2 regions of the Alloyangia pacifica genome follow, and region 2 is predicted to be linked to the other one. Evidence: riboswitches for the same ligand, from Rfam matches in the RefSeq annotation. Region 2 holds a riboswitch; the other holds the start of a gene.
What was found. A riboswitch is a leader RNA that binds a small molecule or an ion and turns the genes downstream of it on or off. The one in region 2 is predicted to bind cobalamin.
Positions count from the first base shown of each region.

Region 1: linked by a shared signal. The riboswitch ahead of CEW88_RS15070 (TonB-dependent receptor plug domain-containing protein) and the one ahead of CEW88_RS21635 (energy-coupling factor ABC transporter permease) in region 2 are both predicted to bind cobalamin.

Region 1 is NZ_CP022190.1:445,212-450,460, forward strand. Features, by position in the region: gene CEW88_RS15060 (FecCD family ABC transporter permease) at 1-155, opposite strand, end outside; gene CEW88_RS15065 (ABC transporter substrate-binding protein) at 152-985, opposite strand; gene CEW88_RS15070 (TonB-dependent receptor plug domain-containing protein) at 985-2,820, opposite strand; cobalamin riboswitch at 2,933-3,137, opposite strand; gene CEW88_RS15075 (FtsX-like permease family protein) at 3,197-4,579, opposite strand; gene CEW88_RS15080 (ABC transporter ATP-binding protein) at 4,570-5,249, opposite strand, start outside.
Region 2 is NZ_CP022192.1:32,118-37,366, forward strand. Features, by position in the region: gene cbiE (precorrin-6y C5,15-methyltransferase (decarboxylating) subunit CbiE) at 1-1,050, shown strand, start outside; gene CEW88_RS21620 (cobalamin biosynthesis protein) at 1,047-1,415, shown strand; gene cobM (precorrin-4 C(11)-methyltransferase) at 1,412-2,221, shown strand; gene CEW88_RS21630 (cobyrinate a,c-diamide synthase) at 2,214-3,587, shown strand; cobalamin riboswitch at 3,583-3,761, shown strand; gene CEW88_RS21635 (energy-coupling factor ABC transporter permease) at 3,816-4,490, shown strand; gene cobF (precorrin-6A synthase (deacetylating)) at 4,544-5,249, shown strand, end outside.

The sequences.
Region 1 (5,249 bases), on a different replicon from region 2:
CGGATCTCGCGCATCACCATGGGCAACGGGCCGTCCCGGCCGAGGATCAGCGCGCGCAGGCTTTCGGGCAGGCTGACGTCCGCCGGGCCGAGCGACAGCGAGACCGCCGCCAGCGCCAGCACCAGCGGCAGGAGGATCGCGAGGGCGCGGGTCATTCGGTCTCCGTTTCGAGGGTTTTGCGAAACTCCGAGAGCTCCTCGATGGCCTGCAGCACGAAGGGTGTGCCGCAGACCCAGTCGGTGCCGGTGTTGGCGGTGGCAGCTTGGGCGGCGCGCAGTTGGCGGACAACGGGGTGCATCAGGATCTCCTCCGAGCGCGAGGCGCCGGGGTAGGGGCGGGCGGTGATCAGCGCCTCGGGCTGGGCCATGGCCAGCGCCTCGAGAGGCAGCTGGCCGCCGCCCCGCGCCCCGGCGATATTGTTGAAACCGGCGGCGAGCAGGATCTCCCCCGCGAGCGTCTGGTCGCCGGTGGTGTAGCCATTGGCGTAATAGAGCGCGGCAGAGGGGCGGCGGTCCACCTTTTCGCGGAGGGCGGCGAGGTGGGTCTCGAATTCGGTGATCAGCGCCTCGGCGCGCGCCTCCCGGCCCATCGCCTCGCCCAGCGTGCGCAGCCGCGCCGGCACGTCGGCGAGCGAGGCGGCGGGGGCAATCCGCAGTACCCGAGTTCCGAGCCGTTCGAGCATCTGCGCCGCCGCCTGCGCCGTATAGCTGCCGACGACCACGAGGTCCGGTTGCATCAGCCAGACCTCCTCGGCCTGGCCGTGGTTGACCGGGTAGGCCATCGCCGCATCGGCCATGGCCGAACTCATCGGGTCGCGGGCCAGCTTCGAGACCGAGAGCAACTGGCCCGGGGCCGCGAGCAGCATCGCCAGCTGGTCGGTGCAGAGGTTCATCGACACGACGCGCGCGGGGGCCTCCTGCGCGGCGGCCGGGGAGAAGCCCATAGCCGCGAGCAGGGACAGCAGGATCAGCGCGCGCCGCAGCATCAGAAGCTCGCCCTTACGCCGAAATAGGCGGCGCGGTCCGAGGTGCCGTAGCCCTTCACCACCTGGTAATCCTCGTCGAAGAGGTTCTCGACCCGTAGGTAGAGCTCGGCTTGGTCCGACAGGGCGTAGCGCAGGTTCATGTTGGCGACGGTGTAATCGTCCAGCGTCTCGTCGGCATCCTCGAGGCCCGAGACATGCTGCACCGTCAGGCCGGCACGGAAAGCATCGGTCACATCGGCGTCGAGCGACAGCGACAGGTCGTGCAGCGGCACGCGGGACAGGCGGTCGCCGGTCTGCGCGTCCTTGCTGTCGGTCCAGGTGTAGGCGGCGGCAAGCGACAGCGCCTCGGACAGGTTCACCCCGCCGGTCAGTTCCACGCCCTGCGTCCAGCTGGTGCCGTCGATCTGCACGTAATTTGGGTAGTTGTAGTCAATGAGGTCGGTGATCTCGGTGCGGAAGAGGGCCGCGCCGAGGTAGCCCGCGCCGAAGCGCTGTTCGACGCCGAGCTCGTAGCTCACCGAGGTCTCGGGCTCGAGAACCGGGTTACCTGAGCCGGTTGAGTAGAGCTCGTAGGGAGAGGGCGCGCGAAAGCCCGTGCCGACGCTGGCACGCAGCGTGAGGTCGGGGTTCGGAAGGTAGGCCAGCGAGATTCGGCCCGTGGTCTTGCCGCCGAATTCGGAGTGGTCGTCGTGGCGCAGGGCGGTGACCAGTTCCAGCTTGTCGCTCAGGTGCCAGTCGGCCTGTGCCCAGATTCCGAAGGTCGCGTAGTCGCCTTCGCTGTCACCCCATGCGCTGAGCACCTCGAACTCCTCGCGCATGTAATCGGCGCCGAAGGTGAGGGTTGCGGCGCCAAGTTCGGTCTGGCCCTCGTAGCCGAGGCCGCGGCGCTGGCCGAGATAGTCAGTATCCGACCCCTCGTAGGTGTCGGTGCGGTCGGTCTCGAAGGCCTGCGCCGAAAACTCGTGGCTGACGCCGCCGGTTTCCACGCGCGCGAAAGCCCGCGCGCCGTATTGCTCGCCCTCAACCTTCTCGTCGTGCGTGACGCCGTCCATCGGGCCGAACTCGTCGTAATCGTGGCTGCTTTTTTCCCAGAAGGCCGCGCCGCCCAGGGTCACCGTGTCGGTCAGCGCGTAGTCGCCCGAGAAGCTAAGACGGGTGGCCTCGTGACCGTCGGCCTCGTCGTTGCCGTCGTCTTCGTCGGCGGCGGAATAGCCGTCGGTCTTGATGTAACTCAGCGACGAGGCGAAACTGCCGCGCGTGCCAAGGTAGCTGAGGTTGTAGCCCAGCTTGCGGGTGTCATAGCTGCCGTATTCGGCTTCGACGCTCTGGCTTAGCCCTTCCTCGGTGGCGCGGTTGGTGGTGATGTTCACCACGCCGCCGATCGCCTCGGAGCCGTAGAGCGCCGATTGCGAGCCCTTCAGCACCTCGATGCGACTGATGCCGCCGGTGGTCAAGGTGCCGAAGTCGTATTGGATCTGAGGCGCCGAGGTGTCGGTGACGTCGATACCATCGATGTAGACGCCAACATATCGGCTCGAGAGGCCGCGAATGCGCATGTAGGTGAGCCCGCCGATACCGCCGTTACTCGATACGCTGACGCCGGACAGCCGCGCGAGGTGGTCGGCGAGCAGCGTCTCGCCGCTTTGCTCGAGGTCTTCATTGGTGACCACCTCCACCGTCACGCCGCTGCGCGCAAGCTCGGTGCTTTCGCCGCGATTGGCGCTGAGGGTCAGCGTGCCGAGGTCGGTGGCCTCCTGCGCGAAGGCGGTGCCGGTCAGGCCGAGCGTGGTGAGGGCGGTGGCTGTGAAGAGCGCTGCGCGCTGCGATGGCTTCATGGTCCCTTTTCCGTTCTTTTCTTGTCGCCGGAAGGGAGTCCCCTGCCGCAGACGGTTAGCGTGATGCCACCTCTACGGAAGGTCCGTCGCCCGCGGCGCTCCCCGCGCCGGGACTGGGTGATCGGCTTCGGCAGGTCTCCTGACTCGCGGGTCATCGCTTGGCCGGGTCTTCCCGCCCCGAAAGGCAGTGACTTAGGTCCGGCGTCGCTCTCCGCCTACAGTTGCGGGGGCAGTCACGGAGTTGGGCAGGCCGCCCGCACCGCATTCCCTATTCACCGGGCAGCAAGCCGCCCGGAACCGAAGCAGGGACGGCATAGCGACTCGCCGCGCGGCGCGCAATGATCAGAAACGGTCGGACACCTTGAGGCGCGCGGGCTCAGCTCCGCAGCCCGTCCAGGAGCGGCTGGCGCAGCACCACGGCGGCGGGCAGCAGGGACAGCAGCAGGGCGAGCGAGACGAAGCCGGCCAGCAGGTGCAGCTCGGTCCAGCCCGGCAGGGCCGAGATCGCGATGTCGGTGCGGGCGCTCAGCACGCGCGACAGCAGCTCCGCCGCGCCCCAGCCAACCGCCAGTCCGAGCAGCGCCCCCGCGAGCAGCAGCACCGCGCAGAAGGCCCAGACCGTGGCGAAGACGAAGCGCCGGGGCGCGCCGAGCGCGCGCAGCAGCGCGATCTGGCGGCGGAAGAGGCGGGTGAGGATGAAGAGCCCGGTGAGCACGCTCGCCGCCACCAGCCCCTGTGTGACCAGCGCCATCACCGACATCGCCTGGCGCACGTCGCCCATCACTCGGTAGAGCCGCGAAAGCACCGCGCCGGGGAAGAAGGCCATGGTTTCGCCGTCCCGGGTGAACTCGGAACGCAGCGCGTAATTGGCCCAGAGCTCCTGCGCTCGCACCACCACGGCGGGGGTGCCGGGAAAATACTCGGGATCGAAAGGCGCGCCGATCCGGGCCTCATTGTCCGGCGCGTGGCCGTTGGCGAGCCCGTGAATCTCCCAGACGTATTCGACCGGGATCAGGATCGCCCGATCCCAGGGCGTGCCGGTGGGCGCCATGCGGCCGACCACGGTGATCGCTGCGCCATGGTCGTGGGCCTCGTCGTGGAGAGTGTCTCCATCATGGTCCTCTGCCCCTACCGCCTGGTGGCTGCCGCCATGCGCCTCGGGATCGGCGGCGTCTCCGGTGCCATGCGCGGGGGTGAAGCCTGCGCCGATCTCCAGCGGCATCAGCGCGCCGATCACCGCCTCGGCGTGATCCTCCCAGAGCCGCCCCTCAATCCGGTCCTCGGAAAGATGGCGCAGGAAGTCCGCAGTGGTGCCGACCACCGGCGCGCTGCCGTAGCTGTCTCCGAACGCCAGCGGCGCGGCGATGGAGACCTGCGGGTGACCGGCGATCTCGGCGTAGGCGGTGCCCGAAACCAGCCCCATGTCCGAGGGCTGCAGGAAGACCGAGGCGAAGAGGGCAGTCAGCTCGCTGCCCGGCGCTGCGACGATGACATCGAACTTGTCCGCCGCCTGTGCCGTGCCGCGGCGCAGCCCGCGCTCCTGCGCCAGCAGCCCGATGCCCATGCCGGTCGAGATGCCGATGAGCAGCACGAAGAGCCCCGTGCTCCAGCGAAAGCGCCCGAGAAAGCCGCGCAGCAGCGGCCAGGGGGCGTAGCCGCGCAGAACGAGGAGCCCGGTGACGAGCGCGGGCAGAAGCAGGAGCGCCAGCAGCGCGACGTCCTGAGCCAGTGCCGGGAGGGCGTCCCATATCAGCCGCATGTGGCCCCCTCGTCGGCCAGCAGTTGCCCGCCAGAGATGGTCAGCACCCGGTCCATGCGCGCCAGCAGCGCCGCGTCGTGGCTGACTGCGATCAGCGTTGTGCGCTGGGTGCGGACGAGCTGCACGAGGTCGTCGATCAGCCTGTCCGCAGTGGCGCGGTCGAGGCTGGCAGTGGGCTCGTCGGCCAGCAGAACCGGCGCTTCGGCCGCCATGGCGCGGGCGATGGCGACGCGCTGGCGCTCGCCGCCGGAGAAGCTGGTGACGCCGCGGCCCATTTCGGTCAGCCCCAGCGCCGCGAGTCGGGCCTGCGCGCGGGTGCGCAACGCCTCGCGTTCGGCACGGGGGCGGAAGAGCGCGGTCAGCGCGGCGTTGTCGAGCGCGCCAAGCTCTTCGAAGAGCATGAAATCCTGAAAGATCATGCCGATATTGGCAGCGCGGAAGCGGGCGCGGCCCTCTGGGTTGAGCGCCAGAAGCTCGGTCTCGCCCCAGCGCACAGACCCTTCGGCGCGGTCCAGCAGCCCGGCGAGGGCGTAGAGCAGCGTGGTCTTGCCCGCACCCGAGACGCCTCGGATGCCGATCAGCGCAGCGGGCGCTGCGTCGAGGGCAGGCAGGTCGAGCAACAGGCGGCCGCGCGGGCTGTGCAGCCGCAGGTCCTTGACAACAAGGGGCA
Region 2 (5,249 bases):
CGGATCGCCTGGCCCGTGCCCTTTGCCGAGGGAATTCCGCAGCTCCTGGCGCTGCGCGGGCAGCGGGTTGCGGTGCTGGCTTCGGGCGATCCCTTCTGGTTCGGTGCCGGCGCGGTCTTGGCGCGGCAGCTGGAACGCGATGAATGGCAGGCCTTTCCGGGCCGCTCGAGTTTCTCGCTCGCCGCCGCGCGGATGGGCTGGCCGCTGGAAAGCGTCCAGTGCTTCGGCCTGCATGCCGCGCCGCTGTCGCGGCTGCGCCCGCGGCTTGCGCCGGGACGGCGGATGCTGGTGCTGCTGCGGGACGGCGCGGCGGTGCGCGCCCTGGCGGACTACCTTGCCGCCGAAGGCTTCGGCGCCTCCGGGATCACCGTTATGGAAGCGCTCGGCGGCCCCCGCGAGCGGCGCACCGAGGCCCGCGCCGAGGCTCTGCCAGCGCGCAGCTTCAGCCACCCCGTCTGTGCCGCCGTCGCGGTGGCCGGAGAGGGCGCGGTGCTGCCCCTCGCCACCGGCCGCCCCGACGGCTGGTTCGAGAGCGACGGCCAGATCACCAAGCAGCCCATCCGCGCGCTGACCCTCTCGGCCCTCGCCCCGCGCCCCTTCGAGCACCTCTGGGACATCGGCGGCGGCTCGGGCTCGATCGGCATCGAGTGGCTGCTCTGCGATCCCACGCTCGACGCCAGCACTGTCGAGCCGCGCCCGGAGCGCGCCGCCCGGATCGCCGCCAATGCCGCCCGGCTCGGCGCCGACCGGCTGCGGGTGGTCGAAGGCTCTGCCCCCACGGCGCTGGCGCACCTCGAACGCCCCGACGCGGTGTTCATCGGCGGCGGCCTGACCCGGGACCTGCTGGACTGGCTGGAAACGCATCTTCCCGGGGGCACAAGGATCGTCGCCAACGCGGTGACGCTGGAGTCCGAGGCGCTGCTGACTGAGGCGCAGGCGCGGCGCGGCGGCGCGCTGCTGCGCCTCGCGCTGTCGTCCGCCCAGCCTCTCGGCCCGAGACGCGGCTGGAAGGCGGCCTATCCCATCGTGCAATGGAGCCACGTCACATGATCGTCGCGGGCTTCGGATTCCGGCAGGGCGCGGGCGCCTCCAGCCTGCGCGACGCCTATGACCGGGCCCGCGCCGGGCGGGAGGCGGGCTGTCTCGCCACGGCCAAGGACAAGGCAGACGCCCCCGCCCTGCGTGCCCTGGCCGGATCTCTCGGCCTGCCGGTCGCTGGCGTCCCGGCCTGCCAGCTCTCCGCGCAGGGCACGGCAACCGACTCCCCCCGCGTGCGCGCCGAACGCGCCACCGGCTCGGTCGCCGAGGCCGCGGCCCTTTGCGCCGCCGGGCCGGGCGCACGTCTGCTTGGCGCGCGCGTGATTTCCTCTGACCGCATGGCCAGCTGCGCGCTGGCAGAAGGACCCGATCCATGACCGTTCACTTCATCGGCGCCGGCCCCGGCGCGCCCGACCTGCTGACCCTGCGCGGCCGCGACATCATCGCGCGCTGCCCGGTCTGCCTCTACGCCGGCTCGCTGGTCCCCGAGGCGATCCTTGGCCATTGCCCCCCCGGCGCGCGGATCGTCAACACCGCGCCGCTGGACCTCGACCAGATCATCGCCGAGATCCGCCTCGCCCATGACGCGGGGCAGGACGTGGCGCGGCTGCATTCGGGGGATCTTTCGGTCTGGTCGGCGATGGGCGAGCAGATGCGCCGACTGAAGGCGCTCGGCATCCCCGTCTCGGTCACCCCCGGCGTGCCTGCCTTCGCCGCCGCCGCAGCCGCGCTCGGCGCCGAGCTGACCCTGCCGGGCCTCGCGCAATCGGTGGTGCTGACCCGCACGCCGGGCCGGGCCTCGTCGATGCCCGAGGGCGAGACGCTGGCCAATTTCGCCGCCACCGGCGCGACGCTGGCCCTCCACCTGTCGATCCAGAACATCGCGCGGGTGGTTGCCGATCTCTCCCCCGCCTATGGCGCGGACTGCCCCGTCGCCGTGGTCTACCGCGCCAGTTGGCCCGACGAGGTGATCCTGCGCGGCACGCTGTCGGACATCGAGGGCAAGCTCGGCGCGGGCATCACCCGCACCGCGCTCATCCTCGTCGGCCCGGCGCTGGCGGGCGAGGGCTTTGACGAGAGCTGCCTTTACGCAGCCGACTACGACCGCCGCTACCGCCCGCAAAGCGCCGAGAGCCCGTGGAGTGGCTGGACCCCCGAGCAGGAGGCGCAGACCGATGGCTGAGGTTCCCGGACTTCTGGTCTCGGCGCCCTCGTCGGGCACCGGCAAGACCACGGTGATGCTGGGGCTGCTGCGGGCGCTGGCGGAGGACGGCTTGGCGGTTCAGCCCTTCAAGTCCGGCCCCGACTACATCGACCCGGCCTTCCACCGCGCCGCCAGCGGGCGGCCAAGCTTCAACCTCGACGGCTGGGCCATGGGACCACACCTCTGGCAGGCGATCGCGGCGCAGGCGGCGGGGGCGGACATCAGCCTCGCCGAGGGCTCGATGGGGCTCTACGACGGGGTCGCCACGCGCGGTCAGCAGGGCTTTGGCAGCAGCGCCGAGACGGCGCGGGCGATGGGCTGGCCGGTGGTGCTGGTGCTCGACGTGGGCGGTCAGGCGCAATCCGCCGCCGCAACGGCGCTGGGGTTCCGGCAGTACATGCCCGATCTGCCCTTCGCCGGGGTGATCCTCAACCGCGTTGCCTCGCCCCGCCACGAGCGGCTCACGCGGCTCGGGATGGAGCGCGCCGGGCTGCCGGTGCTCGGCGTGCTGCCCCGGCGCGGCGACCTGACCCTGCCGGAGCGGCACCTTGGCCTCATTCAGGCCGTGGAGCATCCGGACCTCGAAGCCGCCATCGCCGGTTATGCCGCCTTCCTGCGCGAGCACGTGGACCTTGCCGCGCTCCGCACCGCCGCGGCGGGCGGGCCGTTTCCCGAGGATGCGCCAGCCCTGCCCAGACCCCCGGCGCAGCGCATCGCGCTGGCGCAGGACGCGGCCTTTTCCTTCACCTATCCGCACCTTCTCGAAGGCTGGCGCGCCGCCGGGGCCGAGGTCCTGCCGTTCTCGCCGCTCGCCGATGAGCCGCCCGCCGCCGGGGCCGATCTGGTCTGGCTGCCCGGAGGCTACCCCGAACTGCACGCCGGGCGCCTTGCCGCCGCCGACACCTTCCGCGCCGGGTTGCGCCGCCATGCCGAGACGCGCCCCGTCCACGGCGAGTGCGGCGGCTACATGGCCCTTGGCGCGGGGCTGATCGACAAAGGCGGCAGGCGGCACGAAATGGCGGGCCTGCTGGGCCTCGTCACCAGCTACGAGACCCGCAAGTTTCACTTGGGCTATCGCCGCGCGGTGCTGCGCGCGCCGATGCCGGGCTTCGACGCCGGGGCGGCGCTGCGCGGCCATGAGTTCCATTACTCCACCATTTTGGAGCAACCCGACCCGCCGCTGGCCGAGGTCGCCGATGCCGATGGCGCCCCGGTGGCCGAGACCGGCTCGCGGCGCGGGCAGGTCACGGGAACCTTCTTTCACCTGATTTCGGCGGAGGAGCCGTCTGCCCCCCGCGCACAAGCACAAGAGGAGGCGCGCATCCAGACCAAAGCACGGCGCTGAGCCGACCCCGCATGGTGTCCCGCACGGGACGCAAGGGAACCGGGTGAGAGGCCCGGACTGCCCCCGCAACTGTAAGCGAGGAGCGCCGAGGAAGATCCACTGGCAGGCATGCCGGGAAGGGCCGAGGCGCGACGATCCGCGAGTCAGGAAACCTGCCATGCGACCCCCTTTCCCGCCCTCAGGGGCAATTTCGCTGCCGGTGGGGCAGCCACACGTAAAGGAAATATCATGCATATCGAACCCGGCGTCGTAGACGGCGCCAAACTTGCCTTCGCCGCCGTCACCGCGGCAGGCGCCGCGGGCTATACCGCCAAGCTCGCCGCAGAGGACGCGGCGCGCAGCAATCTCGTTTCGCTCGCCGCGCGCACGCTGATGGCCGCCGTTGGCACCTTCGTTTTCTTCGAGGTGCTGCCGCACTTCCCGGTCGGTGTCTCTGAGGTGCATTTCATCCTCGGCTCGACACTTTTCCTGCTGCTCGGCACCGCGCCCGCCGCGATGGGTCTGGCGCTGGGTCTGCTGGTGCAGGGGCTGTTCTTCGCGCCCAGCGACCTGCCGATGTATTTCGTCAATGTCACCACGCTTCTGGTGCCGCTCTTTGCAACCGCGGCGCTCGCCCGTCGTGTGGTGCCCGCCGACACGGCCTATGTGGACCTGCGCTATGCCGACGTGCTGAAGCTCTCGGGTGTGTTCCAGGCCGGGGTCGTCGCCTGGGTCGCCTTCTGGGTCTTCTACGGCCAGGGCGTCTCGGCCGAGACCTTCGGCGCGGTGCTGACCTTCGGCGGCGCCTACATGCTGGTGCTGCTGATCGAGCCGCTGGCCGATCTCGCCGCGCTTGCCGCCGCGAAATCGCTGCGCGACACCGGGCTCGGCCGGCTCTTCGCGCCAAGGCTCTATACCGCCTGACCAAGCGCCCGGTCCCCAGAGCGGGGCCGGGCACCCACCGCAAGGACAACTCCATGATCCAGGACCTCTGGCTTGTCGGCATCGGCACCGGCAGCCCCGGCCATGTGACCCTCGAGGGGGTGCAGGCGCTGCGCGACGCGGCGGTCATCCTGCTGCCGCTGAAGGGCGAGGCGAAAGACGACCTCCGGGCACTGCGCCAGGTGATCCTCGAGGCCGCGGGCACAAACGCCGAGATCCGCACCTTCACCTACCCCGTGCGCGATCCGGCGCTTCCCTATGTCGAGCGCGTCGCCGCCTGGCACGACGAGATCGCCCGGCGCTGGATCGCGGCGCTGCACGGCGCGCCGGAGGGGCCGGTCGCCCTGCTGGTCTGGGGAGATCCCGCGCTCTACGACAGCACGCTGCGCATCGCCGGGCGCCTGCTGCCGCCCCCGAGGCTGCGGGTGGTCCCCGGCATCACCGCGATCCAGGCGCTGACCGCCGCCCATGCGATCCCGCTCAACAGCGTGAACGGCGCGGTAAAACTCACCACCGGGCGGCGCCTCCGCGCGCAGGGCTGGCCCTCGAGCGAGGAGACCGTGGTGGTGATGCTCGACGGGGAATGCAGCTTCGCGGGGCTCCCTGCCGAGGGGCTGCACATCTGGTGGGGGGCCTACCTCGGCAGCCCGGCGCAGATCCTCCGCTCCGGCCCGCTGGCCGAGGTCGCGCAGGAGATCATCGCCCTGCGGCAGACGGCGCGGGCGAAGCATGGCTGGATCA